4 regions of the Sphingopyxis indica genome follow, and region 2 is predicted to be linked to each of the others. Evidence: predicted binding sites of a transcription regulator. Region 2 holds the regulator's gene; each other region holds the start of a gene.
What was found. Region 2 encodes LexA, which represses DNA repair genes until DNA is damaged. Its sites were predicted from a motif close to GTTCCNCNCTTGTTCT; they were not measured.

Region 1 (7,572 bases), 1.8 Mb from region 2:
CTCGGCAATGCGCTATCGCCCGCATCGCGAACCCGCCTCGTCGACTGGGGCGTCGCGACGACCACCGGCACCCGCCGCCTGCGCGCCGGCATCCCGGCGGACTGGCGTTTCGGTCACAAGACCGGCACTGCGACGCCGACCGGCATGATGAACAAATATAATGACATCGCGATCGCCTTCCCGCCCCAAGGCGCGCCGCTGCTGATCACCGCCTATTATGAAGGCCCCGTCGCGAGCAAGGATATGCGCGCCGAGGACGAAGCCGTCCTCGCGTCGGCCGCGCGCCTCGCCGTCGAATGGGCGGCCATGCGGTGAAGATCATTCCCATCTTGAACTAGGGAAAAGCCGTGTGCTCCCGCGAAGGCGGGAGCCCATCTCCGGTCGGTTCCATCTTGAACCGGCGCGAGATGGGTCCCCGCCTTCGCGGGGACACACGCTCTTTCAACTATCGGGTCAGGCGGCCAGCGCCGCCTTGACCGCCGCCACCGCCGCGTCGGCGGCCGCACCGTCGGGACCGCCGCCCTGCGCCATGTCGGGACGGCCGCCGCCGCCCTGCCCGCCGAGCGCGGCGACCGCGACCTTGACCAGCTCGACGGCGTTGCGCGAGGCGGTCGCATCGTCGGTCACCCCGACCGCGACCGACGCGCGGCCATCGTTGACCGCGACGAGCATCGCGACGCCGCTGCCGACCTGCTTCTTCATATCGTCGACCGCGCCGCGCAGACCCTTGGGGTCGAGCCCCTCGACGATTTGCGCGAGCAGCTTCGTGCCGCCGACCTCCTCGACCGCCGGGCCGCCGCTCGCAGCGCCGCCGCCCATCGCGAGCGCCTTCTTCGCGTCGGCGAGTTCGCGCTCGGCCTTCTTCAGCGCCTCCGCCATGGCGGCAACGCGCGCCGGCACCTCGTCGGGTGAGGTCTTGAGCGCCGCCGCCGCCGCCTTCAGCGCCTCGTCGCGGCCGAGCAGCCACTGGCGCGCCGCTTCGCCGGTCAGCGCCTCGATACGCCGCACGCCCGACGACACCGCGCTTTCGCCGACGATCTTGAACAAGGCGATATCGCCGAGCGCGCGAACGTGGGTGCCGCCGCACAGCTCGACCGAATAGCTCGCCTCGTCGGCCTTGCCCATGCTGAGCACGCGCACTTCGTCGCCATATTTCTCGCCGAACAGCGCCATCGCGCCCGCGGCGATCGCGTCGTCGGGGGTCATCAGCCGCGTCGTCACCGGCTCGTTGGCACGGATCTGCGCGTTCACTTGCGATTCGATGTCGGCGATCTCTTCGGCAGTGAGCGCCTTCGGGTGCGAAAAGTCGAAACGGAAGCGATCCTCAGCGACAAGGCTGCCCTTCTGCGTCACATGATCGCCGAGCCGGTTACGCAGCGCCGCGTGCAGCAGGTGCGTCGCGCTGTGGTTCGCCCGAATGCGGTCGCGGCGCGCGGCATCGACGCTCAGATGCACCGTGTCGCCGACCTTCAGGCTGCCGCTCTCGATCACCGCCTGATGCGTGTGCAGCCGCCCGAGCGGCTTGCCGGTGTCGCGCACCGACGCCTTGAACCCGCCCGGCGCGCTGATCGTGCCGCTGTCGCCCATCTGGCCGCCGCTCTCGCCGTAAAAGGGCGTCTGGTTGGTCAGCACGACGACCGCGTCGCCCGCCTGCGCGGTGTCGACCGGCACGCCGTCCTTGACGAGCGCGATCACCTCGCCCTCGCCCTCGGTCGCGGTGTAGCCCGTGAATTCGGTGCTGCCATTGGCTTCGGCGAGGTCGAACCAGATTTCGTCCGACGCCTTTTCGCCGCTGCCCTTCCACGCCGCGCGCGCCGCCGCCTTCTGCTGCGCCATCGCCGCGTCGAAGCCTTCGCGATCGACGGCGATGCCCTGTGTGCGCAGCGCATCCTCGGTCAGATCATAGGGGAAGCCATAGGTGTCGTAGAGCTTGAACGCGACGTCGCCGGGCAGCGTTGCGCCCTTGTCCATACCGGTGGTTGCCTCGTCGAGCAGCCGCAGCCCCTTGTCGAGCGTCTGGCGGAACTTCGTCTCCTCGCGTTCGAGCGTCTCGGCGATCAGCGGCTGGGCGCGGATCAGCTCGGGATAGGCGGCGCCCATCTCGGCGGTCAGCGACGGCAGCAGCCGGTACATCAGCGGATCCTTGGCGCCGAGCAGGTGCGCGTGGCGCATCGCACGCCGCATGATCCGCCGCAGCACATAGCCGCGCCCCTCGTTCGACGGCAGCACGCCGTCGGCGATCAGGAAGCTCGACGCGCGCAGATGGTCGGCGATCACGCGGTGGCTCGCCTTGCGCGCCTCGTCGGCGGGAACGCCGGTCAGTTCGACCGAGGCGGCGATCAGCGCCTTGAAGGTGTCGGTGTCGTAATTGTCATGGACGCCCTGCAGCACCGCCGCGACGCGCTCCAGCCCCATGCCGGTGTCGATGCTCGGCCGCGGCAGGTCGACGCGCGCGCCGCCGGGCTGCTGGTCGTACTGCATGAAGACGAGGTTCCAGATTTCGACGAAGCGGTCGCCGTCCTCTTCGGCCGATCCCGGCGGTCCGCCCCAGATATGATCGCCATGATCGTAGAAAATCTCGCTGCACGGTCCGCACGGCCCGGTGTCGCCCATCGACCAGAAATTGTCGCTCGTCGCGATGCGGATGATCCGTTCTTCGGGCAGTCCCGAAATCTTGCGCCACAGGTCGAACGCCTCGTCGTCGGTATGATAGACGGTCGCGGTCAGTTTGTCGGCGGGAAGGCCCCACGTCTTGTGGACGAGCGTCCACGCATGGTGGATCGCCTGCTCCTTGAAATAGTCGCCGAAGGAGAAATTCCCCAGCATTTCGAAGAAGGTATGATGCCGCGCGGTGAAGCCGACATTGTCGAGATCATTGTGCTTCCCGCCGGCGCGCACGCATTTCTGCGACGAGGCCGCGGTGCTGTAAGGGCGCTTCTCGAGCCCGGTGAAGACATTCTTGAACGGCACCATCCCGGCGTTGACGAACATCAGTGTCGGGTCGTTGTGCGGCACCAGCGGCGCCGACGGCTCGATATGGTGCCCCTCCTTCGCAAAATAATCGAGGAAGGAGCGGCGAATGTCGTTGGTCGATGTCATGCGCGCGAATTAAGGGCTTTGCCCCCTCCCGACAAGCCGGGAAACGCCCCTCAAGCAGATCGGCGCATGCGATCAGAAGGCGGTGGCGATCCCCTTGCCCAGATAGCAGGGCAATTGGCGCAGCACGTCGACCTTTGGCACGCCGTCCTCCATCATGTCGGACGGCACTTCGGACGTGTCGGTGCGCACGACGGTGAAGGGTGCGGCCGATGTGGCGCGGTGGACGACTACATAGCCGCAATCCATCGTTCCGTCCTTGCGGTCACCGCGGAAATCGAAAGCGGCGTAGACACCGGACGGCTGCCCGGCGGGATCGAGATACCAGGTCAAGCGCAGGATACGGATCGTCCCGTCGGCCCACAGGCCGCCGCGCTTGCGCAGATCGGCCTCCCAGTCGAACCGCGGACTCGACGCCTGGAGCGACGGGCGCAGCATTGCATAGGCCGCGGCATAATCGCGCCGTGCCAGCGCGAGCGTGTATTCGGCGAAGCGATCGACCGCCCCTTCCTCGTCGGTCGCGGCCGGTTTGAAATCGACGCCCTCGGGCGCAACCACCTCGCGTTCGACTTCGGGCCCGGCCACCGGCGGCGCGGCGGCGGCAGGAACGCTGGTCGCCAGCAGGGCGGCGACGAGCAATATTCGGCCGCGGCCATCAATAGCCATAATAGGCCCCGCCCTTAGTGCGGGCGCGCTGCCACGCGGGGCGCGCGTGGCACATGTTCACGAACTCGGCGAGCTTCGGATAGCGCGGCGCCATGCCCTGCATCACCGCGATTTCGGCAGGGAAGCTCAGCATGACGTCGGCGGCGGACAGATCATCGCCGATGAAATGGCCGCTCGGGCCGAGTTTGCTCTCCATGTAGGAGAAATGCGAATCGAGCTGCTGCGCGATGCGCGCTTCGAGCGGCTCCGCCGCGGCGCCGAGACGCGCGGTGTAGAGGCGCAGCAGGATTGGCGTCATCGCCGAACCTTCGGCGAAATGCAGCCATTCGAGATGGCTGACATGATCGTCGGTGCCGCGCGCGGGCACGAGATGACCGCCGCCGTGGCGCTCGCACAGATATTCGACGATCGCGCCCGATTCGATGATCGCGCGGCCGTCGTCTTCGAGCACCGGCGACTTGCCGAGCGGATGCACCGCGAGCAGCTCGGGCGGCGCGAGATTGGTTGTCGCGTCGCGCTCGTAATATTTGATCTCGTAGGGCGCGCCGATCTCCTCGAGCAGCCAGAGGATGCGCTGCGAGCGGCTGTTATTGAGATGATGGACGATCAGGGTCATGGCGCACTCCTCGATGACGACGACCCCGCGCGGGCCGGCAATCGGCGTATCCGACCCGGCGCCCGCTTGCCAATGAAGTTTGCCGATGAAGTTCGAGCGCCGCTTCAGGACGGAAGGGCGCTCGGCAGGAGCAAGCGATCAACGGCGGGCGGGCCGGTCTGCGAGAGGGGTGCAGACCCAAGGAGCGGAACCGGTCCGGCCAAAGCCGGGGCGATTCCATGGCCCGCCGCCGTCGGCCGGCCGGTCGGGAGGGGCATGACCGGCCGGAAGGCGTTCAGTCGCGATCAAAGATCGCTATCGTCGTCCGCATCGGGGCCGGTCATCATCTCTTCGGCCACCGCCTCGGTACGGCCGCGGATCGCCGTCTCGAGTCGCTGCATAAGTTCAGGATTTTCCAACAGAAAATTCTTCGCATTCTCGCGGCCCTGGCCGATGCGCACCGAATCATAGCTGAACCAGGCGCCCGATTTCTCGACGAGCCCGGCCTTGACGCCGAGGTCGAGGATTTCGCCGATCTTCGAAATGCCCTGGCCGTACATGATGTCGAATTCGACCTGCTTGAACGGCGGCGCGACCTTGTTCTTGACGACCTTGACGCGCGTCGTGTTGCCGACGATCTCGTCGCGGTCCTTGATCTGCCCGGTGCGGCGGATGTCGAGGCGGACCGAGGCGTAGAATTTGAGCGCGTTGCCGCCGGTCGTCGTCTCGGGATTGCCGTACATCACGCCGATCTTCATGCGCAGCTGGTTGATGAAGATCACCATGCAGCGCGAACGGCTGATCGAGCCGGTGAGCTTGCGCAGCGACTGCGACATCAGCCGCGCCTGCAGGCCGACGTGGCTGTCGCCCATCTCGCCCTCGATTTCGGCGCGCGGGACGAGCGCGGCGACCGAGTCGACGACGAGCACGTCGATCGCGTTCGAACGCACGAGCGTATCGACGATTTCGAGCGCTTGTTCACCCGTGTCGGGCTGCGACACGATCAGCTCGTCGATGTCGACCCCCAGCTTCTTCGCATAGACGGGATCGAGCGCATGTTCGGCGTCGACGAAGGCGGCGGTGCCGCCGGTCTTTTGCGCCTCGGCGATGCAGTGCAGCGCGAGGGTGGTCTTGCCCGAGCTTTCGGGGCCATAGATTTCGATGACGCGGCCGCGCGGCAGTCCGCCGACCCCCAGCGCGATGTCGAGCCCGAGCGAGCCGGTCGAAACCGCCTCGACCTGCATTGCCTCCTTCGAGCCCAATTTCATCACCGAGCCCTTGCCGAAGGCGCGGTCGATCTGCGCCAAGGCGGCGTCGAGCGCCTTCTGCCTGTCCGTTCCGTTCACTGATTTCCCCGATTCGACGAGTGACAATTGTCCGGCCATGACCGTCCCTTTCCTGCTTAGAGCGACGGCAGACGCATCGCAACGCCCGGACCATCGTGTACGGCATTTGTTCTCGTGGAACAAGAGGGGAACGGAATTAATGTTCGGCGGTCATCTCTATCGGGATCGACAAAAGCATCGGAGGGTTTGCGCGGCAGCGAAGATCGTGACCAACGGCGGTCCCGGCGTTCGTCGGGGCTATGAGCAAGATCATCTTTGACTGAATAAGCCGTGCGCTCCCGCGAAGGCGGGAGCCCATCTCCCGACGGCCTAGAGCATCGTGCCGGAAATCTGCACCGTCTCCCCGAGCGAAGTCGAGGCGGCGACGCTGCGGTTCTCGCTCCGCTCGAACGAGCCCCTCGTCTTCGCTCGGGGATGCGGATGATTCAGATTTCGCGCAATTTGCTCTAATCTCGCACCGGTCGGAGATGGGTCCCCGCCTTCGCGGGGACACACGCACTTTCCCATGCGCCTCATTCAAGAGCAACCACGCCCTAGGAGAGAAGGTCCGCGAGGGTCGCTTCGATGTCGCTGATCCGGAAGGGCTTGGTCACCAGCCGGCGATCGGCGTGCGCGGGCGGGATCACGTCGCCGCCGCCCGATGTGAAGGCGAAGGGGATGCCGCGCGCGGCGAGCGCATCGGCGATCGGCCAGCCCTTTTCCTCACCCAGATTGATGTCGACGAGCGCACCCGCAATCGGTTCGCGGTCGAGGATCGCGAGCGCCTCTTCGTTGGTCGTCGCCTGCGCGGGCTCGGGAAAATCGAGCGCGTCGAGCATGTCGACGAGCATCATGCCGATCAGCACATCGTCCTCGACGAGCAGGAGGCGGCGATCATCCGCCATCGGAGTTCCGATGCGCGGCGTCATCGAGCGCCGCCGACACCGCCTCGGCGAGCTGCGCGACCGAAAAGGGCTTGGGCAGGAAGGCGACATGGTCGATGTCGATCGACTGGCGCAACTGTTCCTCGGCATAGCCCGACATGAACAATATGGGCAGATCGGGCTTTTTCGCACGCATCGCGCGCACCATCGCCGGGCCGTCCATCACCGGCATCACCACGTCGCTGACCACCAGATCAATCTTGTCCATCGCGTCGAACCGTTCGAGTCCTTCTTCGCCCTGCTGCGCCGCCACGACATTATAACCCGCACGGACCAGCGCGCGTTCCGCGACCGCGCGCACCATATCCTCATCTTCGACGAGCAGGATGGTGCCGGTGCCCCACTGGCTCTTCTTCGGCCGCGCCGCGGGCACCGGAAGCGCGGGCGCGTCGCCGGCGGCGCGGTGGACGGGCAGATAGACGGTGAAGCTCGCGCCCTTGCCCGGCTTGCTGTCGGCGAAGATGAATCCCGCCGATTGCTTGACGATGCCGTAAACCGTCGAAAGCCCCAGCCCCGTCCCCTTGCCGACGTCCTTGGTGGTGAAGAAGGGCTCGAAAATCTTGGGCAGCACATCGGCGGGAATGCCGCTGCCGGTGTCGGAGATGCGCAGCGCGCTGTAGTCGGCGGGCGGCATGATCTCGCTGCCCATCACGCGCACCTCGGCGGTCGAGACAGGAAAGGTCTCGATCGTCATCGTGCCGCCGCCGGGCATCGCGTCGCGCGCATTGACGGCAAGGTTGATGATCACCTGTTCGAGCTGCACCGGGTCGGCGCGCACCGCGCCGAGCCCGCGGCCGTGATGCACAACAAGTTCGACCGTGTCGCCCATCAGCCGCTTCAACAGGTGCGAAACCTCTGAAATCACGTCGGGAAGCTGCAAAATCTGCGGCCGCAGCGTCTGCTGGCGCGAAAAGGCGAGCAATTGCCGCGTCAGGCTGGCGGCGCG
Region 2 (7,572 bases):
CGCCTTCGTCGCCGTCGATATAGGTCAGTTTCGACTCGCAACTCGCGGTCGAGGTGAAGCCGGGATCGTAAGTGAAGGCCCCGGTCTGACCATAGAATTTGCGGATGTCGACGACGTCGGGCCCTACGGTTCCCGACAGAATCGGGCTCTCGACGCTCTTGTCCCCCAGGGTGATGGTGGCGGTCTTGTCGGTCATGGTTTGTTCCCTGTGCTAGAGGCCGAAGGCGATGTGGCTACGCCCCTGCCGGATAATTGTGCGCTGCGTCAAGTCGCGCCAGGCTCGCGTCGCGGCCGAGAAGCAGGAGCACGTCGAAAATCCCCGGCGAAACCGCGCGACCGGTGAGCGCGGCGCGCAGCGGCTGCGCGAGCTTGCCGAGGCCGAGTTCAGCCGATTCGGCGGTTTCGCGCACCGCGGCCTCGATTGCCTCGGCCGACCAGTCGTCCAGCGCGCGCAGCCTGTCGGCCGCAGCGGCCAGCAGCCCCTCGGGCGCATCGGCGAGCAGTTTCGCCGCCTTCTCGTCCATCGCCAGCGGGAGCGGCGCGAAGAGGAAGGTCGCACCCTCGGCGATTTCGATCAGCGTCCTGGCGCGCGGCTTCAGCGATTCCATCGCCTGCGCCAGCAGCGCGTGCTCGTCGCCAGTAAGCGCACGGCCGATCAGCGTTTCGACGCGCGGTGCGGCGAGCGCGGCGAGCCGGTCGTTGTCGGCCTCGCGCAGATAATGGCCGTTCAGATTCTCGAGCTTCTTGAAGTCGAAACGCGACGGTGAGCGGCCGATGTGCGCGAGGTCGAACCATTGGACGGCCTGCTCGCGGCTGATGATCTCGGCATCGCCATGCCCCCAGCCAAGGCGCAGGAGATAATTGTTCACCGCCTCGGGCAGATAGCCCATTTCGTCGCGATAGGCATCGACACCGAGCGCGCCGTGACGCTTCGACAGCTTCGCCCCGTCGGCGCCGTGGATCAGCGGGACATGCGCATAGACGGGTTCGCGCCACCCCATCGCGCGGAGCAGTGCGAGCTGGCGAAAGGCATTGTTCAGATGGTCGTCGCCGCGGATCACATGCGTCACGCCCATGTCGTTGTCGTCGACGACGACGCTCAGCATATAGGTCGGCGTGCCGTCCGAGCGCAGGAGGATGAAATCGTCGAGCTCGGCGTTCTGCACGGTCACTTCGCCCTGCACCCGGTCGTCGATCGTCGTCGCGCCGTCCTGCGGCGCGCGCAGGCGGATGACGTGGGGGAGCGCGGGGTCGCCGTCGTCGCGGTCGCGCCACGGGCTGCGGACGCGGAAGGGCTTGCGCTTTTCCTGCGCCTCGGCGCGCATCGCGGCGAGCTCGTCCTGCGTCAGATAGCAGCGATAGGCCTCGCCCTTTGCAAGCAGTTCCTGCGCGACCTCGGCGTGGCGGTCGGCGCGCGCGAACTGATAGACGGCATCGCCGTCCCAATCGAGTTCGAGCCAGCGCATCCCGTCGAGGATCGCCTCGATCGCCGCCTCGGTCGAGCGCGCGCGGTCTGTGTCCTCGATGCGCAGCAGGAATTTGCCGCCGTGATGGCGGGCGAACAGCCAGTTGAACAGCGCGGTGCGCGCGCCGCCGATATGAAGGAAACCGGTCGGCGAAGGCGCAAAGCGCGTTACGACATCGGCGCCGGTCGCTTCGACCGGATCGGTGGGGTTTTGGGTTGCCACTGGCGACTCTTTCAATCAGGTTGCCCGCGCCGCGAGAGCCGGCGCCGCAGGGATCGGGGGTGCCCCTAGCATGGCAACATGGCCGCTTCAAACGCCCATTGCCGGGGCGCCGATGCGGGCGCCGCGGCGGATCGCCGATTGGGTCGAGGCGCGGCTCGACGCCGACCGCGAACGGATCGCGCTGTGGCTGCCCGTCGCGCTCGGTGCGGGGATTGCGAGCTGGTTCGCCTTGCCGCGCGAGATCGACTGGATCGGGCTGCTCTTGCTGCTCGGCGGCGGCGCGCTCACCGGATGGCTGATCGGCTGGCAGCGGCGCTTCGGGCGCGTCGTCGCGATCGGTTGCGCCGCGGTTGCGGCAGGGTTCCTCCTGATCTGGGCGCGCGCGGCGTGGGTCGCGGCGCCGGTGCTCGCCTGGCCCGTGACGACGCAATTTTCGGCGGTCGTCGAAAGCGTCGAACCGCTGCCCGCGCGCGGGCAGGTGCGGCTGGTGCTGCGCCCCGCGGGGCGCCGCGACCTGCCGCCGCGACTGCGCGTGACCTTGCGCGGCGAGCAGGGCCGGGGAATCGTGCCCGGCGAGGCGATCGCGCTGCGCGCGCGGCTGATGCCGCCGCCGACCGCAGGCCTGCCCGGCGGCTATGATTTCGCGCAGCGCGCCTGGTTCGACCAGATCGGCGCGGTCGGCACGGCGCTTGGCGAGATCGCCCGCGCGCCGGGCGCCGGGGAAGGGCGGCCGCCGCTGCGCGCACGGCTGAGCGCGCATATTCATCAAGCGGTGCCGGGATCGCCCGGCGGGGTCGCCGCAGCGCTCGTCACCGGCGATCGCGGCGCGATCAGCGACGACGATGCCGAGGCGATGCGGCGCAGCGGGCTTGCGCACCTGCTGTCGATCAGCGGGCTGCACGTCACCGCGGTGGTCGGTTTCGCGATGCTGCTCGCGATGCGTCTGCTTGGCCTCAATCGGCGGCTCGCGCTTGCGGGCCATGTGCTGCCGCTCGCGGCGGCGGCGGGCGCGCTGGCCGGTGCGGGTTATACCTGGCTCGCGGGGGCCGAGGTGCCGACGCTGCGCTCGCTGATCGCCGCGCTGCTCGTGCTCGCGGCGTTCCTGCTCGGGCGCGAGGCGATCACCTTGCGCCTCGTCGCGGCGGGGGCGCTGCTCGTGCTGGTCTGGCGGCCCGAGGCGCTCGTCGGACCGAGCTTTCAGCTCAGCTTCGCCGCGGTGACCGCGATCATCGCGCTGCACGAGAGCCGCTGGATGCGCGATTTCGTGGGCCGGGGCGACGAGCCGTGGGTCGTGCGCTTCGGCCGCGGCATCGCGGGGTTGGTCATAACCGGGCTCGTCGTCGAGGTCGCGCTCGCGCCGATCGCGCTTTTCCATTTCCACAAGGCGGGACTCTATGGCGCGCTCGCCAACGTCGTCGCGATTCCGCTCACGACTTTCGTCATCATGCCGGCGGAGGCACTGGCGCTGCTGTTCGACGCGGCGGGGATCGGTGCGCTCTTCTGGTGGGTCGCCGGACAGGCGCTCGCCGCGCTGATCGCGCTCGCGCATCACGTCGCGGCGGCGCCGGGCGCGGTCGCGGCGCTGCCGATCTTTCCCGCCTGGGGTTTCGCGCTCGCCGTGCTCGGCGGACTGTGGCTGCTGCTGTGGCAGCGGCGCTGGCGCTTTGCCGGGCTCCTCCCTCTGCTCGCCGGCGGCGCTGCGCTGCTCGCGCAGCCGCGTCCCGATCTGCTGGTCAGCGGCGACGGGCGGCACATCGCCGCAGCGGTGCCGGGCGGCGGCTATGCGCTGCTGCGCGGGCGGGCGGGCGACTATGTGCGCGATGCGATGGCCGAGGCGGCGGGGGTCGACGAACCGCTCGGCGCGCTCACCGATCTGGACCATGTGGCGTGCAACCGCGATTTCTGCCGCTGGCGCCAGCGCGGGCGCACGATCCTCGCGCAGCGCGGCTACGACCGCATCGACGGCGCGGCGATGGCGCCCGCCTGCGCTGCGGCCGATGTCGTGATCAGCCACCGCTGGCTGCCGCGCGAATGCCGCGCACGCTGGCTGACGGTCGACCGCGACAGCCTGGCCGAAAGCGGCGGGCTCGCGCTCTATCTCGGAAGCGCGCCGCAGGTTGCCACCGCGCTACGCCGCGGCGACGAACATCCGTGGCGGCGCCCGCTTGCGGTCAGTGGTAACGACGAAGCAGTCCCGACAAACGCCCTTGCACCATGACGCGCTCGGCCTCGTAGCGCTGCGGCTCGTAGGAACTGTTCGCCGGGTCGAGCCGGATCATCCGGCCCTCGCGGCGGAAATATTTGAGCGTCGCGTCCTGCCCGTCGACCAGCGCGACGACGATGTCGCCCTCGCGCGCCGTGTCGGCCTTCTGGATCAGCGCATAATCGCCGTCGAGGATGCCCGCCTCGATCATCGAATCGCCCGAGACCTCGAGCGCATAATGATCGCCCGCACCGAGCAGCGCCGCGGGGACCGCGAGCTGGTTGTGATCCTCGAACGCCTCGATCGGCACGCCCGCGGCGATGCGGCCGTGGAGCGGCACTTCGACGATGTCGTTCGCGGCGACCGGCTTGAGCGCCGGCGGCGCCTTGCGCAGCGGGGTCACATTGTCGCGATGGTCGTGCATCGCGCTCTTCGCGCCCTCGGGGAGCCGGATCACCTCGAGCGCGCGCGCGCGATTGGGCAGGCGGCGAAGAAAACCCCTTTCTTCCAAGGCACTTATTAGACGGTGGATGCCCGATTTCGACTTGAGGCCCAGCGCCTCCTTCATCTCCTCGAACGAGGGCGAGATGCCGCTTTCGTCGAGTTTCTGCTGGATGAAGTGGAGCAGTTCATGCTGCTTCGCGGTCAACATCGCTTAGGTCTCCATGCTGCCATATCCGGACATATGGAGAACGATAGAGGAACAGAGCGGAACTTGTCAAGCGATGGCGATATAGTCCGCCGGCTCGCCCGCCGCGCGCGCCGGGGCGCCGATGTCGCGGATCACCAGCGCGTTGGCGCCGCCGAGCGGGAAGGTGCGGCCGCTGTCCTGCCCGTCGAACAGATGCAGTGCGCCGCGATCGAGCCGTGCGCGCAGATAGTCGCGCCGCGTCTTGCCCGGCCCAAGCGGCTTTGCGAGCGGCGCCGAGAGGACCGGCGGCAGCGGCGCCGCCGCGCCGGCGAGATGGCGGACGAGCGGCAGGAGAAACAGCGTCGCGGTCACGAAGGCCGAGGCGGGATTGCCCGGTAGGCCGAGCAGCAGCGCGTCGCCGAGCGTCCCCGCGATCAGCGGCTTGCCGGGTTTCATCGCGACCTTCCAGAAATCGACGCGGCCCCCGGCGTCGCCGAGCGCGCCCTGCACATGATCGTGGTCGCCGACCGACGCACCGCCGACGGTGACGATCACGTCGTGATGCCGCGCGAGATCCTGAAGCGCTGCGGCGATCCGCGCGCGCGCATCGCCGACGTGAAGCGGCAGGCCGGTGCGCGCGGGTTCGCCCGCGAGCATCGCGGCGAGCATCACGCCGTTGCTGTCGGGGATCTGGCCGGGCGCGAGCGGGCGGCCCGGTTGCACAAGCTCGTCGCCGGTGGTCAGGATCGCGACGCGCGGGCGGCCGCCGACGTGCAGCTGGCTCGCCCCGCTCATCACCGCGGCGGCGATCGCGCCGGGGGTGAGGCGGGTTCCGGCGGCGAGCAGCCGCTCGCCCGCGGCGAAATCGCTCGCGCGGGCGCGGACGTGCTGGCGCTCGCGGATGGCGTCGGAGGTCGTGAGTGCCAGCCGCCCGCCCTCGGCCGCGACATCCTCCTGAATGACGACGGTATCGGCGCCTTCGGGAAGCATCGCGCCGGTGAAGATGCGCATCGCTTCGCCCGCCGCCAGCGCATGGGCGGGCGGGCCGCCCGCGGCGCTTTCGCCGGCGATCGTCCACGGCCCGGGCAGATCGGCACAGCGGACCGCATAGCCGTCCATCGCCGACAACGGCGCGGCGGGCTGATCGCGCAGCGCGACGACATCCTCCGCCAGATAGCGGCCGAGTGCGTCGCAAAAAGCGACATTCTCGCCCGCAAGCGGAGGCCGAAGCGCGAGCAGGCGCGCCTGCGCCTCTTCGACGGGGAGGAGCGCGCTCATTCGGCGCGCCAGTCGCCCGAGCGGCCGCCGCTCTTTTCGAGCAGGCGGATATCGCCGATCAGCATCGCGCGGTCGAGCGCCTTCGCCATGTCGTAGAGGGTGAGGAGCGCGACGGACGCCGCGGTGAGCGCTTCCATCTCGACCCCCGTCGGGCCGGTCGTTGCCGCGGCCGCGCGCACCGAAATGCCGTCCTCCTCCCACGCGAAATCGACCGCCACGCTGGTCAGCGCGATCGGGTGGCAGAGCGGGATCAGCTCGGCGGTGCGCTTGGCGGCCATGATCCCGGCGATGCGCGCGGTCGAGAGTATGTCGCCCTTGGGCGCGTTGCCGCTGCGGATCGCGGCGAGTGCGTCGGCGGACATCGCGATACGCCCCCCGGCGACGGCGCGCCGTTCGGTCGCGGGCTTGGCGCCGACGTCGACCATATGCGCCGCGCCGCTGTCGTCGAGGTGAGTCGGTTTGCTCGTCATCGCCGCGGACCGAAGCAATGCGCGGCGCGAAAGGCAAGGGGGGAGGAGGCAAGCCTCATGCTTCATTCCATGTCGGTCGTGCGGCCGATTGCGCTCGACGGCTGGAATCGACCGGTTGCTGCCCTATTTATCATCGTCACCCCGGACTTGATCCGGGGTCCATGACTTCGGCGCTGCTGTGGATCCCGGATCAAGTCCGGGATGACGAAAGAGAGCAGGCGAACGTCCGCGTCCCACCCCATTGCCACCACACTACAACCGCCACCGAACGCATTTGCTTCGCCTGTATTGCAAGTGTAATACGGCCGCCGGCATGACCGCGTTCGACCATCCGCTTTTCACCTCGCCGCCGCCGCCGGCCGAGGAAGTGCCGCTCGTCCCGCCGGGCGAGGGGGCGTCGGGCCCCGAGTCGCGGTGGCGGCGGCGGTTGCGGTGGGCCGGGCGCGGTTTTGCGGGGCTTGCGCTGCTGTTCGTGGTGCTCGTCGCATGGCTCGCGATCACCGCGCCGCTGTCGAAATCGCTCGAACCGATCGCGCCGCCCGAGATCACCCTGCTCGCGTCCGACGGCACGCCGATCGCGCGCACGGGGGCGATCGTCGAGAAGCCGGTCGAGGTCGCGAAATTGCCGAAGCATGTCAGCGGCGCCTTCCTCGCGATCGAGGATCGCCGCTTTTACAGCCATTGGGGCATCGACCCGCGCAGCATCGGCCGCGCGCTGTGGACGAACATCACCTCGGGCCGCACCGAAGGCGGCAGCACGATCACCCAGCAGCTCGCCAAATTCACCTTCCTCTCGCCCAAGCGCACGCTGGGGCGCAAGGCGCGCGAGGCGCTGATCGCCTTCTGGCTCGAGGCGTGGCTGAGCAAGGACGAGATCCTCGAACGCTATCTGTCGAACGCCTATTTCGGCGACAACGCCTATGGCCTGCGCGCCGCCTCGCTCCATTATTTCAACCGCCAGCCCGAAAAGCTGACGCCTGCGCAGGCGGCGATGCTCGCGGGGCTGGTGAAGGCGCCCTCGCGCCTCGCGCCGACGCGCAATCCCGACCTCGCCGCAAAGCGGATGCACCTCGTCCTCGATGCGATGGCCGAAGAGGGCTATATCACGCCGGGGCAGGCGAAGACGCTGCGCGCGCCGCGGATCGACCCGCGCTCGCGCGCCGACCTGCCGACCGGCACCTATTTCGCCGACTGGGCGCTGCCCGAAGCACGCAAGCTGAGCGACGTCGGCTATGCGCGCCAGACGATCCGCACGACGCTCGATTCGCGGCTCCAGGCCGCGGCGCGCCGCGCGGTGGCGCG
Region 3 (7,572 bases), 1.6 Mb from region 2:
CCGATGGTATCGAGATGCCGCACCGCTTCGTCGGTCCGGCGCGCCGCGAGTTCGACCAGCACGGCTTCGAGCTGCAATGCCGGTTGGGGCCGTGCGGCGGGAAAGGCCGCGAGCAGCCAGCGTTCGGGCCGTTTTTCACGCGACCCCACGTCAATCCAAGCCGCGATCGCCGGGTCGATCAGCTTCGAAATGACATCGACCCCGGCCTTGTCCTGCCGCGCGGCGAGATAGCTGCGCACCGCCTTCCAGTCCGAGCGGCGCAGCGCGTCGACGATCAGCACGAGCTGCGCGTCGAAGCGGCGGTTGCCGTCGTCCCAAAGCGTGGCGGCCGCGCTGCGCGCCGCGGCGAAATCGCCCGCCTCGATCGCCTGTTCGAGCATGCGGCCGTGCAGCCCCGGCAGGCCGGGCGCGTGGCTCGACACGGCGGTCAGCGCCGACAGCGCGGCGGCGGGCTCGCCCGCCTCCTCGGCAAGCCGCGCGCGCACGAACGCGTCGAGCGCCGCCTCGACGTCGTCGGCGGCCCGTGCCGGCACCGCGGGCAACAGCGCGACGGCGAGCGTCAGGATCGCGGCGGCGCGGACGGTCCTACATGTTCGGATAATTGGGGCCTCCGCCGCCTTCGGGAGTGACCCAGTTGATATTCTGGGTCGGGTCCTTGATGTCGCAGGTCTTGCAATGGACGCAATTCTGCGCGTTGATGACGAACTTGGGCTCGCCCTCCTCCTCACCGACGATCTCATACACCCCCGCCGGGCAATAGCGCTGCGCGGGCTCGTCATAGAGCGGCAGATTATATTCGACCGGGATCGACGGGTCCTTGAGCTGAAGGTGGCAGGGCTGGTCTTCCTCGTGATTGGTGTTCGAGAGGAACACCGACGAGAGACGATCGAAGGTCAGCACGCCGTCGGGCTTCGGATAGTCGGGCTTCGGCATCATCTCGGCGCGATAGAGCGTGGTGTTGTCGGGATGATGCTTCATCGTGAACGGCATACGGATGCCCAGCGTCTCGGCCCACATCGTCATGCCCGACAGGATCGTGCCCGCCAGGTCGCCATATTTCTCGACGAGCGGCAGCACGTTGCGCACGACGCTCAGCTCTTTTTTGACCCAGCTCGCGTCATAGGCCGCCTGATAGGCGTCGAGCGTGTCGCCCGCGCGCCCCGCCGTCACCGCGGCATAGGCCGCCTCGGCCGCCATCATCCCCGATTTCATCGACGTGTGCGTGCCCTTGATGCGCGGCACGTTCAGGAAACCGGCGCTGTCGCCGATCAACGCGCCGCCCGGAAAGGCGAGCTTCGGCACCGACTGCCAGCCGCCGTCGCTGATCGCGCGCGCGCCATAGGAAACGCGCTTGCCGCCCTTCAATATCTTCGCGATTTCGGGGTGCGTCTTCCACTTCTGCATCTCCTGAAAGGGGGAGATATGCGGGTTGCGATAGTTGAGCCAGGTCACGAAGCCGAGCGCCACCTGTCCGTTCGCCTGATGATAGAGGAAGCCGCCGCCATTGGCATTTTCGTCGAGCGGCCAGCCCTGCGTGTGGATCACGCGGCCCGGCGCATGGTTGGCGGGGTCGATGTCCCACAATTCCTTGACGCCGAGGCCGTAAACCTGCGGCTCGCAATCAGCGTCGAGCGCGAACTGCGGCTTCAATTGCTTGGTCAGGTGGCCGCGCGCGCCTTCGCCAAAGAGGGTATATTTCGCATGGAGTTCGAGGCCCGGGGCATAGTCCGGCTTGTGGCTGCCGTCGCGCGCGACGCCCATATCGCCGGTCGCGACGCCCTTCACCGAGCCGTCGTCATTATAGAGGATTTCGGCGGCCGGGAATCCGGGGAAGATTTCGACCCCCAGCCCCTCGGCCTGCTCGGCGAGCCAGCGGCAGAGATTGCCGAGGCTGCCGGTATAGGTCCCCTTGTTGTGCATGAAGCCCGGCGAAATGAATTCGGGCAGGCCGAATTTCTTCTTTTTCGTCAGAATCCAGTGCTGATTATCGTTCACCGGCACTTCGGCGAGCGGACAGCCGGACTCGCGCCACTCGGGCAGCAGCTCGTCGAGCGCCTTGGGGTCGATCACCGCGCCCGACAGGATGTGCGCGCCGACTTCGGACCCCTTTTCGAGGATGCACACCGACACGTCGGTGCCCGCTTCGTTCGCAAGCTGCTTGATGCGGATCGCCGCCGACAGCCCCGCCGGACCCGCGCCGACGATGACCACGTCATAGGGCATCGATTCCCGTTCGCTCACCGAAAATACCTTTCTGCCGTCCCCGCGCCGATCATTCACCGCAACCGGCGCTCATTTTGTCACGAAAAGCGATGCCCGCCAATTGACGTATCCGTCAACTCCTGTCTCAAACAAATTGATGGGTGGGCAAAATACAGCCTTGCTGGCGCAAAGCTATTGCGACTGGTGGTCGCTTGCGGGCGTCGATGCGCTCGTCGGCGAGGCGCCGGCGGGGTGGCTGACGCCGCCCGCGGCGAACGATGCAGCGACGAAAGCACGGCCCGTGGCACCCGCCGAAGCCGAACCGCCGCCCCTTCCCGCAGCCCTGCAACGCCAGGCTCCCGCCGACGTTCCCGAAACCAAAGGCCCGGTCGAGATGCCGGCCGACTGGTCAGCGTTCCAAAGCTGGCTCGCCGAACATCCCGACGTTCCGGGCAGCCAATGGGACGCGCGCCGCGTGCTCCCCGTTGGCGATCCGGGCGCGCCGCTGATGCTGCTCACCGCATGGCCCGAAATCGACGACCAGCGCGACGGCGCTCTGTTCGCCGGGCCGGCGGGGCAGCTTCTCGACGCGATGCTGCACGCGATCGGCACGACGCGCGGCGAATGCTATCTCGCGAGCCTTGCCGTCACGCGGCCGCCGGGAGGACGCTGCGACGCGGCCGATGTCGAGGCGCTCGACCGCCTGCTCTGGCATCATCTGACGCTCGCGCGGCCCGGCCGCCTGCTGCTGATCGGCGGGGACATCGTGCGGATGGCGGCGGGCCTTGCCCTCCCCGATGCGCGCGGAAGGTTACTCGAAATTAACCATCAGGGCGGCAAGATGGCGGCGGTGGCGGTCGCGAGCCCCGCGATGCTGCTCGCCCGGCCGGCGCACAAGGCAGCCGCCTGGGATAGCCTGAAACTGTTCAACCGGGGACGTTGACCGATGTTGAAACCGACCATGGCCTTGACCGCCTCGCTTTTCCTTGCCGCTGCGGCCGTCGCAGCGCCGGCGATGGCCGCCGACGCCGGCGCGCCCGGCATGGCATCCGCGGCACAGACCGTTCCCGACATCCTCTCATCGAAACAGAAGCAATATTATTCGCAGGTGCTCGCGGCGATCCGCGGCGAGCGCTGGGCCGAGGCACAGGCGCTCCTCGCGGGCGCCGATGACGACGGACCGCTCGACGATTTCCTGCGCGCCGAATATTGGCTCGCCGCGAACAGCCCGCGCGCCGAAGTTTCGGACCTGATGCCGATCCTGTCACGCTCGCCGTGGCTACCGCAGGCGGCGCAGCTCGGCCGCCTTGCGACCCGCCGCGGCGCGACCGACTTGCCGTCGCTGCCGCCCGAAGTCTCGCTCAGCTGGTCGGGCAGCGCGCCGCGCCGGCTCGGCGCCGACACGGTCAGCGATCCCTTCGCTGCGGGGCTCGCCAGCAGCATTCCCGACCGGATCAAGAACGACGATCCCGCGGGCGCCGAGGCGCTGCTCAACAGGGTGATCGACAAGCTCAGCCCCGCGGCGCGCGCCGAATGGACGCAAAAGGTCGCCTGGTCCTATTATATCGAGAATGACGACGCCAATGCGCTGCGCCTCGCGCGCGACTGCACCGGCGGGCGCGGCGCCTGGGCGACGCAGGGCGCGTGGGTCGAAGGGCTCGCCTCGTGGCGCACCGGCGACTATCGCGGCGCCCTCCTCGCCTTCGACCGCGTCGCGCGCGAAGCCCCCGACAGCGAACTCCGCGCCGCGGGCTATTATTGGTCGGCGCGCGCCGCGATCGCGGTCGGACAACCCGAACTCGTCCAGCCGCGCCTGCGCGCCGCCGCGGCGAATCAGGAAACCCTCTATGGCCTGCTCGCGCTCGAAACGCTCGGCGAAGAGCCGAAGAGCCAGCGCGAGGACCTGCGCCCCGACCGCAGCGCATGGCGCGCGCTCGAGAAACAACCAAACGTCCGCGCCGCGATGGCGCTCGCCGAGATCGGCGAGGACGGCTATGCCGGCGAAGCGCTACGCCATCAGGCGAAAATCGGCGATCCGCGGCAGCACGAGCAGTTGATCGGCATTTCCGAAGCGCTGAGCCTGCCCGAAACGCAGCTCTGGCTCGCGCACAACACGCCGCAGGGCCGCCGCCTCGCCGCCTCGACGCGCTATCCGCAGCCGAACTGGCAGCCCGCCGGCGGCTGGAAGGTCGACCCGGCGCTCGTCTTCGCGCATACCTTGCAGGAATCGCGCTTCCAGCGTGCGGCGGTCAGCCCCGCCGGCGCCTATGGGTTGATGCAGGTGCGGCCCGGCACCGCGGGCGACATCGCGCGCTGGGACGGCGACAAGATCAAGGCCGCGCTCAGCGACCTCAAGACGCCCGAGGTCAACATGGACCTCGGCCAGCGCTATCTGCAATATCTGAGCCGCGAGTCGGCCACCGGCGGCCTGCTGCCCAAGGTCATCGCCGCCTATAACGCCGGCCCCGCGCCCGTCGCGCGCTGGGAGACCGAGGTTCACGACAATAACGACCCGCTGCTCTATATGGAATCGATCCCCTATTGGGAAACGCGCGGCTATGTCGGCACCGTGCTGCGCAACTATTGGATGTACGAGGCGCAGCAGGGCAAGCCGTCGGACAGCCGCGCCGCGCTCGCGCAGGGGAAATGGCCGCGCTTTCCCGACGGCAAGGACCGCATCCGGCTGACCGCGGTGGGCGGCCTCGGCCATGCCGATTGACGAAAGCCGGACGTTCAAGCCGGTCCGCATAGCGCTTCTGACCATTTCCGACAGCCGCAGCGCGGCCGAGGACACGTCCGGCGACGCGCTCGAAGCGCTGCTGACCGGCGCCGGTCATATCCTCGCCGCGCGCGCGATCATCCGCGACGAGATCGACCTGATCGTCTCGCGCCTCCACAACTGGATCGACGACGCGCAAGTCGATGCGGTCATCACCACCGGCGGCACCGGCCTCACCGGCCGCGACGTGACGCCCGAGGCGCTGCGCCGCCTCGACGGCAAGGATATTCCGGGCTTCGGCGAGTTGTTCCGCTGGCTCAGCTATCGAACGATCGGCACCTCGACGATCCAGTCGCGCGCCTGTGCCGTCGTCGCGCGCGGCACCTATATCTTCGCACTGCCCGGCTCGACCGGCGCGGTGAAGGATGCATGGGAAGGCATTCTCGCGACCCAGCTCGACAGCCGGCACCGGCCGTGCAATTTCGTCGAACTGATGCCGCGACTGATGGAATAGGCCGCGCATACTCTGCTCGTCGCCCCGGACTGGATCCGGGGTCCATCGACGCCAGTAGAATGGATGCCGGATCAAGTCCGGCATGACGAGGGAACAAGAGCCGAATTCCGGATTTGTTCTTTATTTGTTCCCATCGTCGCGCTATCCTGCGCCGGTGGACCCCGCCAAGCCCCTGCCCCCGATCGCCGGCCGCGGCGCGCCGGCGAATCCGCGTCCGACGCGCACCGGCTCGCTCGACCGCGCCGCCGACGGCGACTGGCTCGACGCGGCCGAAGAGATAGACGGCGCCGCGCCGCCGCTGCGCACGACGGTGACGGTCGAGCATCCCAAAACGATCATCGCGCGCAACCAGTCGCCAGACATCGGCTTCGATCGTTCGATCAACCCCTATCGCGGCTGCGAACATGGCTGCATCTATTGCTTCGCCCGGCCGACGCACGCCTTTCACGACCTGTCACCGGGGCTCGATTTCGAAAGCCGGCTGTTCGCCAAGCCCGATGCCGCGAAACTCTTGCGGCAGGAACTGGCGAAGCGGGGCTACAAACCAGCGCCGCTGGCGATCGGGACCAACACCGACGGCTATCAGCCGATCGAGCGCGAATGGCGCGTCACGCGCGGGATCGTCGAGGTGCTCGCCGAGACGCGACACCCGCTGCTCATCACGACCAAGTCCGACCGGCTGCTGCGCGACATCGACCTGCTCGCCGACATGGCGCGCGACAATCTGGTCGGCGTCGCGATCTCGGTCACGACGCTCGACCCGAAGGTCGCGCGCACGCTCGAGCCGCGCGCGCCGCATCCGCAGCGCCGCCTCGCCGCGATACGGAAGCTGATCGACGCGGGGGTGCCGACGCAGGTGAACATCTCCCCGATCATCCCCGCGATCACCGATCACGAGATAGAGGCGATCATGGCCGCCGCCGCCGGGGCCGGCGCAATCCGCGCGTCCTATATCCTGATGCGCCTGCCGTTCGAGGTCGCGCCGCTCTTCCGCGCCTGGCTCGACGCGCATTACCCCGACCGCGCCGCGAAGGTGATGCATATGGTGCAGGACATTCGCGGCGGCCGCGACAATGATCCGAACTTCTTCAGCCGCATGAAAGGCCACGGCATCTGGCCGCAGCTGATCCGCCAACGCGTCAAGCGCGCCGCGCGCGAACATGGCATGGACCGCAGCTTCCCGCCGCTGCGCTGCGACCTGTTCCGGCCGCCCGAACGCGATGGGCAGATGGCGTTGTTCTGAAAACCCCGTCGCCCCCGAGAAGGCGGGGGCCGCTGGTATCGTGCTGAAACGATAGAGCGCGATCAACTTTGAGTGGAGCGCTTGCAATGGGCGTGTGTCCCCGCAAAGGCGGGGACCCATCTCCGGCCGGTTCAAGCTGGCACCAGCAGCAGATGGGCTCCCGCCTTCGCGGGAGCATACGCGTTTCAATGAAAGAGGATCATGCTCTAGCGGCCCCAGCTTTCGCTGGGGCGACGGGTGGTTCAAGCCTCCGCCAACGACTTCAGCCTGTAATCCTTGTAATCATCCCTGATCTGGCGCTTCAGAATCTTGCCCGTCGCGGTGTGCGGCAGCTCGTCGACGAAGACGATTTCGTCGGGCAGCCACCATTTCGCGACCTTGTCCTTCAGATAATCGAGGATGTCCGCCTCGCCGACATCGGCGCCGGGTTTCTTGACGATCAGCAGAATCGGCCGCTCGTCCCATTTGGGGTGATAGACGCCGACCGCTGCGGCTTCCTGAACCCCCGGCGCGCCGACCGCGGCATTTTCGAGTTCGATCGAGCTGATCCATTCGCCGCCGGACTTGATGACGTCCTTGGCGCGGTCGGTGATCTGCATCACGCCGTCGGGGTGGATCACCGACACGTCGCCGGTGTCGAACCAGTCGCCCTCATCGACCGCATCTTCATCGGCGCGGAAATAGCGGCGGATGATCCACGGCCCGCGGATCTGCAATCGCCCGCTCGTCCGGCCGTCGCGCGGCAGTTCGCTGCCCTCGTCATCGACGATGCGCAGCTCGACGCCGAAGGGCGGGCAGCCCTGGCGGCAGACCATGTCGACCTGTTCGTCGAAGCTCATATCGTCCCAGTTCCACGGGCGCTTGCCCATCGTCCCGATCGGGCTGGTTTCGGTC
Region 4 (7,572 bases), 700 kb from region 2:
TTCGGCGAAGGCGCGCGGGCCTTCGCGCGCGTCCTCGCTGCGCATCAGCGCGGCGCGTTCGATCGTGTTGTGCTCCCAATAGGGCGCGTCGGCGGCGATATGGCCGTGCTGGATGCCGAGCGCGACGCGCTTCGTCGCCTGCACCGAGAGCGGGGCATTGGCGGCGATCTTTTCGGCGAGCGCGATCGCGGTGGGCATCAGATCGGCGAGCGGGACGACATGGTTGACGAGGCCGAACGCCGCGGCGCGCGCGGCGGGGATCGGGTCGCCGGTCAGCATATGCTCCATCGCGAGCTTGCGCGGCATCTGCTGCGCGAGGCGAAAGGCGCCGCCCGCTGCGGCGAACAGCCCGACCTTGACCTCGGGCAGGCCAAACTGCGCATGATCGGCGGCGACGATGATGTCGCTCATCAGCGCGATCTCGCATCCGCCGCCAAAGGCGAAGCCGTTGACCGCGGCGATGATCGGTTTCGAGATCGGGTGCGACACCATGCCCGCAAAGCCCCACGCCTGCTGCTCGGCATTGTCGGGCGCCAGGCTTTCGCCGCGCGACAGCGCGACCAGGTCGGCGCCCGCGCAAAAGCTCTTGTCGCCCGCGCCGGTGATGATCACGGCGCGGATCCTGGGATCGGCCTCGGCGGCCTCGAGCGCGGTCCCGATGCCGACATGCACCGCGGCGTTGACCGCATTGCGCGCCTCGGGCCGGTTGATCGTCACGATCAGGAGGTGCCCGCGGCGTTCAGTGAGGATGGTGGTGTCGGTCATCGCGAATCTCTCTCCCTTTCGGGCGAGTATCGCGGGAGGTTGACGTTTACGTCAACTGCTGATCGTCATTGCGAGCGGAGCGAAGCAATCCAGAGTCGCGTAAACCGCTCTGGATTGCTTCGCTCCGCTCGCAATGACGAGGTTCGTCAGATCGACTGGCCGGTCTTCGCCCAGTCGGCGAGGAAGCCCTCGATGCCCTTTTCGGTCAGGACATGCTTGAACAGCCCCTTGATGACCGCGGGCGGCGCGGTCATCACGTCGGCGCCGATCTTTGCCGCCTCGAGCACATGGATGCCGTGGCGCACGCTCGCGACCAGGATTTCGGTGCCATAGTCGTAATTGTCATAGATCAGGCGGATGTCGGCGATCAGCTGCATCCCGTCGAAGCCATTGTCGTCGTGGCGGCCGACGAAGGGCGAGACAAAGGTCGCGCCGGCTTTTGCCGCGAGCAGCGCCTGCGTCGCCGAGAAGCAGAGCGTGACATTGACCATGGTGCCGTCGCCGGTCAGCGCCTTGCAGGTCTTGAGGCCGTCGATCGTCAGCGGCACCTTGATGCAGACATTGTCGGCAATCTTGCGGAGGACTTCGGCCTCCTTCATCATCGTTTCATGGTCGAGCGCCACCACCTCGGCGGACACCGGACCGTCGACGATGGCGCAGATTTCCTTCGTCACTTCCTTGAAGTCGCGGCCTGACTTGGCGATCAGCGACGGGTTGGTGGTCACGCCGTCGAGCAGGCCGGTCGCGGCAAGCTCCTCGATGGCGGCGATTTCGGCGGTGTCGACGAAGAATTTCATGGGGTGCGCTTTCCTTTGGGGACGGTGATTCGGGATTGCGATACCCCCTACTGCTCTTTCTGCGTCATTGCGAGCGAAGCGAAGCAATCCAGAGCGGTTTGCGCAGGCTCTGGATTGCTTCGCTTCGCTCGCAATGACGATGACGGGAAAATGCTGGCGTTCCGCCTTTGTTCCAGTTAAGCGAGCCGCATGGCCAAAGCGAAACGACAATATGTCTGCCAGAATTGCGGGGGCGTCTCCTATCGCTGGCAGGGGCAGTGCGGCGATTGCGGCGAGTGGAACACGCTCGTCGAAGAGGCGCCGGAAACCGTCTTTTCGGCGAAGCACGACCTGTCGAAGGGCGGGCGCGCCCTCGCGCTCGAAACGCTCGGCGAACACAGCCCGATGCCCGAACGGATGCTGTGTGGAATCGCCGAGTTCGACCGCGCGCTGGGCGGCGGTTTCGTCGCGGGGTCGGCGACGCTGATCGGCGGCGATCCGGGGATCGGCAAGTCGACGCTGCTGCTTCAGGCCGCGGGGCGGCTTGCGAAGGCGGGCAGGTCGGTCGTCTATATCAGCGGCGAGGAAGCGGCGGGGCAGGTGCGGCTGCGTGCGCAGCGCCTGGGGCTCGGCGAGGCGCCCGTCGCGCTCGCGAGTGCGACCTCGGTGCGCGACATCCTCGCGACGCTCGAAGGCCGCGCGGCCGACTTCGTCGTCATCGATTCGATCCAGACGATGCACAGCGACCTGATCGACAGCGCACCGGGCACGGTGAGCCAGGTCCGCGCGAGCGCGCAGGAGCTGATCCGCTATGCCAAGGACAGCGGCGCGGCGGTCGTACTCGTCGGCCATGTCACCAAGGACGGCACGATCGCCGGGCCGCGCGTGCTCGAACATATGGTCGATACGGTGCTGTCGTTCGAGGGCGAGCGCAGCCATCTTTATCGCATATTGCGCGCGGTCAAGAACCGCTTCGGCGGCACCGACGAGATCGGTGTCTTCGCGATGGGCGAGGAGGGGCTGGGTGAGGTCGCCAACCCCTCGAGCCTGTTCCTGACCGATCGTAGCCGCGACGTACCCGGATCGGTCGTCTTTCCTGCCCTGGAAGGCACGCGCCCGGTGCTCGTCGAGGTGCAGGCGCTCACCGTGCGGCTGGCGAGCGGGGCGACGCCGCGTCGCGCCGTGGTCGGGTGGGACGGCGGGCGGCTCGCGATGGTGCTCGCGGTCCTGGAGGCGCGCTGCGGGCTGCAGATGGGCGCAGCCGAAGTCTATCTCAACATCGCCGGCGGCTATCGGCTCACCGATCCGGCGGCCGATCTTGCCGTCGCCGCGGCGCTGATCTCGGCCTTCAGCGAGCGGCCGGTGCCGTCGGACGCGATCGTTTTCGGCGAGCTGTCGCTGTCGGGCGAAGTGCGCCCGGTGGCGCACGACGCCCTGCGCCTGCGCGAAGCGGCAAAGCTCGGTTTTTCAAAGGGCTGGGGGCCGAAGGGGATGAAGGCCGTGAAGGGGATCGGGGTCAACGGATTCGGCCGGCTCGGCGAACTCGTTGACCTGATGCTCGGGCGCGACTAGCTCGCCTCTATGGGAAGTCTGACGGCTATGGATATCGTCGTGCTGCTGCTCGTTGGCGGCGGCACGGTTCTCGGTTTTTCGCGCGGGTTGGTGCAGGAAGTGACCTCGCTTCTCGCCTGGCTGCTCGCGATCCTCGCGGTGCGCTTCTTTCACGCGACGCTGACCGGGCTGCTCGCGGACTATGTCAGCGCGCCCGGCGCCGCGGCGATGCTCGCCTTCGTTTTGCTGTTCGGCGGTGTGTTCGCGGTGACCAAATGGGCGTCGCGCGCGATGGGGCAGCGCAGCCGCGCGTCGCTCGTCGGCGGCTTCGATCGCGGGCTTGGCGCGGGCTTCGGCGCGGTCAAGGGACTGGCGCTCGCGACCGTGCTGTTCATGGGCGCGACGCTGCTCTACGATATCGGCTATGGCAGTGCGGCACGCCCCGTCTGGATGACAGACAGCCGGACCTATCCGGCGCTCAATGCGACGAGCGCGGCGTTGAGCAAGGTGATCGCCGAACGCCGTGCCGAATCGCGCGACGCCGACGTCGCGGCGAGAGAAGAAACGGACAAGGCCCGATGAGTGCGCCGCTCTACAATCGCGACATATTGGCGCTGGCTGTGGCGACCGCCGATTTTCCGCTGCTCACCGATGCGCGCCGCGCCTCGCTGCGCGCGCCGCTGTGCGGCAGCCGCATCATCGTCGATGTCGACGCCGATGAGGACGGGCTGGTCAGGGGCGTCGGCCTGCACGTCGAGGCGTGCGCACTCGGTCAGGCCTCGGCTGCATTACTCGCGCGCCACGCTGCGGGGCGCAGCGCTGCCGACCTCCACGCCGCGCGCGATGCGATCGCGAGCTGGTTCGCGGGTGAGGGCGAACGGCCCGACTGGCCGGGGTTCGACCTGCTCGCGCCCGCGCGCGACTATCCGGCGCGCCACGGCGCGATCCTGCTCCCCTTCAATGCCGCGGTCGCGGCGCTGGAGAGCGCAGAGGTGCGCGCATGATCGCCACGCTGCTCGCCGCGGGAACCGCCGCGGTCGAACAGGCGGCCGAAACGCCGACCGATACCTTGCTGTTCGAAGGCGCGATCCTGCTCGGCGTCGCGACCTTGTTCGTGATGATCTTCCGCCGCCTCGGGCTCGGTGCGGTGCTCGGTTATCTGATCGCCGGCGCGCTCGTCGGGCCGCACGGGCTGGGTCTCGTGGGCGGCGGCGAATCGAAGCTCGCGATCGCCGAGATCGGCATCGCCTTCCTGCTGTTTCTCGTCGGACTCGAACTGCATCCGCGCCGATTATGGGATTTGCGCAAGGCGATCTTCGGCCTCGGGCTCGCGCAGGTGGTCGTCACGGGGCTCGTCCTCACCGCGCTGATTCTGCTGACGCAGGGCTTCAGCTGGCAGGCGGCGCTCGTTCTCGGCCTGCCGCTCGCGCTCTCGTCGACCGCACAGGTGCTGCCGAGCCTCAAAAGCTCGGGGCGCATCAACTCGCCCTTCGGCGAAAAGGCCTTCTCGATCCTGCTGTTTCAGGATTTGGCGATCGTGCCGATGATCACGATCGTCGCGGCGCTGTCGCGCGCGCCTGCCGACCCGTCGACCCCGCCCGGCGCTATGCTCGCGCTCTATACGGTGCTGGCGATCATCGGGCTGGTGCTGGCGGGGCGCTTCGTGGTCAATCCGCTGCTCAAGGTCATCGGCCGCTATGGCGAGCGCGAGCTGTTCGTCGTCGTCGGGCTGCTCGTCGTACTCGCGAGCGCGGCGCTGATGCACAGCCTGCACCTGTCGACCGCGCTTGGCGCCTTTGTCGCGGGGGTGATGCTCGCCGACTCGCCCTATCGCCACGAGATAGAGGCTGACGTCGAGCCCTTCCGCCTGATCCTGCTCGGCCTCTTCTTCCTCGCGGTCGGGATGGTGCTCGATGTCGGCGTGGTGCTTGCCGATCCGCTGCGCGTGCTCGGGCTCGCGGCGGGGTTGGTCGTCACGAAAGTCGTCGTGCTGACGCTGCTCGTGCGTGCGTTCGGCAAGTCGTGGAAAACCGCGCTCGGGCTTGCGCTGCTGCTCAGCCAGGGCGGCGAGTTCGGCTTTCTGCTCTTCACCCAGGCACAGCAGGCGCTGCTGATCGCGCCCGAGGCGGCGAGCCTGTTCAGCGCGGTCGTGACCTTGTCGATGGTCTCGACGCCGTTCCTGATGCTGTTCGCCCGCAACCTCGAATTCGCGCCCGATCGCGACGGTCCGATGCCCGAAGGCCCCGACGCGGCGCCGCGCGGGTCGGCGCTGGTCATCGGCTATGGCCGCTTTGGCCAGACCGTCGCGCAGATGCTGCACGCGGTCGATTGCTCGGTCACGTTGATCGACAAGAAGCCGAGCCAGATCGAACAGTCGGGCCGTTATGACACCAAAGTCTATTATGGCGACGGGCTGCGCCTCGACCTGCTTCGCCGCGCGGGCGCCGACGAGGCGCGGCTGATTATCTATTGCATCGACGACGCTTCGGTCGACGCCGAGGCGCTGCGCCCGATCGTCGAAGCCTTTCCGCAGGCGAAGGTGCTGATCCGCGTATTCGACCGGCGCCAGCTGATGGCGATCGACGGCGCGGGGGCGGCCGGCGCGGTGCGCGAAGTGTTCGAAAGCTCGATTGCGCTCGGGCGCCTCGCACTCGCCGAACTCGATGTCGATCCGCGCGAGGTGGAGGATGTCGAGACGGCGCTGCGGCAGCTCGACGAAACGCGGCTCGCCGCGCAGATGGACGAAGGCGATCTGGCGGCGGGTCGCGACCATCGCTTCAAGCCGGGCGGCGGCCGCGAGGCGGCGAGCGTGCTCGAAAATCTGCGCCAGCGGCGGCAGGCAGCGAAAGCAGCGCGCGAAGAGGAAACGATGCAGGTGGCTGATCCTGAGACGGCGTAGCCTTTGCCCTCTCCCCTTCAGGGGAGTGGGATCAGCCCGCCCCGTCCAGAAACGCCGCCACCGCATCGAGCCCATACTCCTCGGTCACGAAGCTCTGTCCGATGCCGCGGGTCAGGATCAGCGGTAGCTTGCCGCCGCGCACCTTCTTGTCGTGCGCCATATGCGCCGCGAGCGCCGTGCCGCCGGTGCCCACTCCGGCGCTCGCCAGACTGTGCGGCAGGCCGACGCTCGCGAGATGATCGCGCACGCGCGCCGCGTCGGCGGCGGGGCAGAGGCCCTGCGCGGCCGAAAATTGATGCGCGAGCGCCATGCCGGCGGCGACCGCTTCGCCGTGGAGCAGCCGGTCCGAATAGCCGGTTTCGGCCTCGAGCGCGTGGCCGAAGCTGTGGCCGAGATTGAGCAAGGCGCGGACATCCTGCGTTTCGCGCTCGTCGGCGGCGACGATGCGCGCCTTCGCGGCGACGCTATGCGCGATCGCCCGATGCCGCGCGCCCGTATCGCCCGCGAGCAGCGCTGCGCCGTTCGCCTCGCACCATGCGAAGAAGTCCGCATCGTCGATGAGCCCATATTTGACGACCTCGGCATAGCCCGCGCGCAGCTCGCGCGGCGGCAGGCTCGCGAGCGTTGCCGGGTCGATCACGACGAGCGCTGGCTGGTGAAAGGCACCGATCAGATTCTTGCCCGCCGGCACGTTGATCGCGGTCTTGCCGCCGACGCTGCTGTCTACCTGCGCGAGCAATGTCGTCGGCACCTGGACAAAGGCGCAGCCGCGCTTGACGATGCTGCACGCAAAGCCGACGAGATCGCCGATCACGCCGCCGCCGAGTGCGATCACATGATCGCTGCGCTCGATGCCCTGGTCGATCAGCCATTCGGTGAGGCGCGACAGCCCCTCCCAGCTTTTCGTGCCTTCGCCGGCGGGCAGCGCGAGCGACGAGAAGGAGATATTCGCCTGCGCGAGCGAGGTGCCGACGCGCGCTAGATAGAGGTCGGCGACATGCTCGTCGGTCACGATCATCGTCCGCGGACGCCTGAGCAGCGGCGCGACATGTGCGCCGATCTTTTCGAGCAATCCGTCGCCGATCAATATGGGATAGCTGCGGCTCCCCAGTTCGACGGTCAGCTTTTGCATGCCGGATCTTCCCATGTTGACAGGGCCTCCAATATCGCGCGCACCGTATGGTCGTGGGGGTCGCTCGCCGATCCGACGCGCAGATGCGCCTCGGCATAGATCGGATTGCGCACCGCCGCGAGTTCGCGCAGCACTTGGCCGGGGTCGCGGTCCTTGAGCAGCGGGCGATGGCTGCGGCGTCCGACGCGCTCGACGAGCGTTGGAATGTCGGCGTCGAGCCAGATGCAAAGGCTGTCCTTCAGGATCAGCGCGCGCGTCTCGTCGTTGATGAAGGCACCGCCGCCGGTCGCGAGGACGAGCGGCTTTCCGGCGAGCAGTCGCGCGATCACGCGGCGCTCGCCATCGCGGAAATGCGCTTCGCCGAATTTCGCGAAAATGTCGGAGATCGTCATGCCCGCGGCGCGCTCGATTTCGTCGTCGGCGTCGGCGAAGGCCATGCCGAGGCGCTG

Region 1: recA (recombinase RecA) is a predicted target of LexA. The motif match lies at 5,820-5,835, and genes of this name have one in related genera.
Region 3: KNJ79_RS08225 (PA0069 family radical SAM protein) is a predicted target of LexA. The motif match lies at 5,526-5,541, and genes of this name have one in related genera.
Region 4: radA (DNA repair protein RadA) is a predicted target of LexA. The motif match lies at 1,721-1,736, and genes of this name have one in related genera.

Annotation. Positions count from the first base shown of each region.
Region 1 covers NZ_CP076394.1:1,570,221-1,577,792, reverse strand. Annotated here, with positions in the region: gene bla (class A beta-lactamase) at 1-315, shown strand, start outside; gene alaS (alanine--tRNA ligase) at 454-3,099, opposite strand; gene KNJ79_RS07355 (hypothetical protein) at 3,172-3,762, opposite strand; gene KNJ79_RS07350 (glutathione S-transferase family protein) at 3,752-4,378, opposite strand; gene recA (recombinase RecA) at 4,663-5,742, opposite strand; gene KNJ79_RS07340 (response regulator) at 6,237-6,587, opposite strand; gene KNJ79_RS07335 (hybrid sensor histidine kinase/response regulator) at 6,577-7,572, opposite strand, start outside.
Region 2 covers NZ_CP076394.1:3,356,022-3,363,593, reverse strand. Annotated here, with positions in the region: gene KNJ79_RS15670 (citrate synthase) at 1-196, opposite strand, end outside; gene gltX (glutamate--tRNA ligase) at 234-1,688, opposite strand; gene KNJ79_RS15660 (ComEC/Rec2 family competence protein) at 1,801-3,906, shown strand; gene lexA (transcriptional repressor LexA) at 3,860-4,543, opposite strand; gene KNJ79_RS15650 (molybdopterin molybdotransferase MoeA) at 4,610-5,800, opposite strand; gene moaC (cyclic pyranopterin monophosphate synthase MoaC) at 5,797-6,270, opposite strand; gene KNJ79_RS15640 (transglycosylase domain-containing protein) at 6,584-7,572, shown strand, end outside.
Region 3 covers NZ_CP076394.1:1,747,479-1,755,050, reverse strand. Annotated here, with positions in the region: gene KNJ79_RS08250 (tetratricopeptide repeat protein) at 1-533, opposite strand, end outside; gene KNJ79_RS08245 (electron transfer flavoprotein-ubiquinone oxidoreductase) at 586-2,241, opposite strand; gene KNJ79_RS08240 (uracil-DNA glycosylase family protein) at 2,360-3,145, shown strand; gene KNJ79_RS08235 (lytic transglycosylase domain-containing protein) at 3,149-4,921, shown strand; gene moaB (molybdenum cofactor biosynthesis protein B) at 4,911-5,435, shown strand; gene KNJ79_RS08225 (PA0069 family radical SAM protein) at 5,590-6,678, shown strand; gene KNJ79_RS08220 (long-chain fatty acid--CoA ligase) at 6,921-7,572, opposite strand, start outside.
Region 4 covers NZ_CP076394.1:2,659,789-2,667,360, reverse strand. Annotated here, with positions in the region: gene KNJ79_RS12635 (enoyl-CoA hydratase-related protein) at 1-765, opposite strand, end outside; gene fsa (fructose-6-phosphate aldolase) at 912-1,562, opposite strand; gene radA (DNA repair protein RadA) at 1,752-3,113, shown strand; gene KNJ79_RS12620 (CvpA family protein) at 3,123-3,674, shown strand; gene KNJ79_RS12615 (iron-sulfur cluster assembly scaffold protein) at 3,671-4,096, shown strand; gene KNJ79_RS12610 (cation:proton antiporter domain-containing protein) at 4,093-5,991, shown strand; gene aroB (3-dehydroquinate synthase) at 6,023-7,123, opposite strand; gene KNJ79_RS12600 (shikimate kinase) at 7,111-7,572, opposite strand, start outside.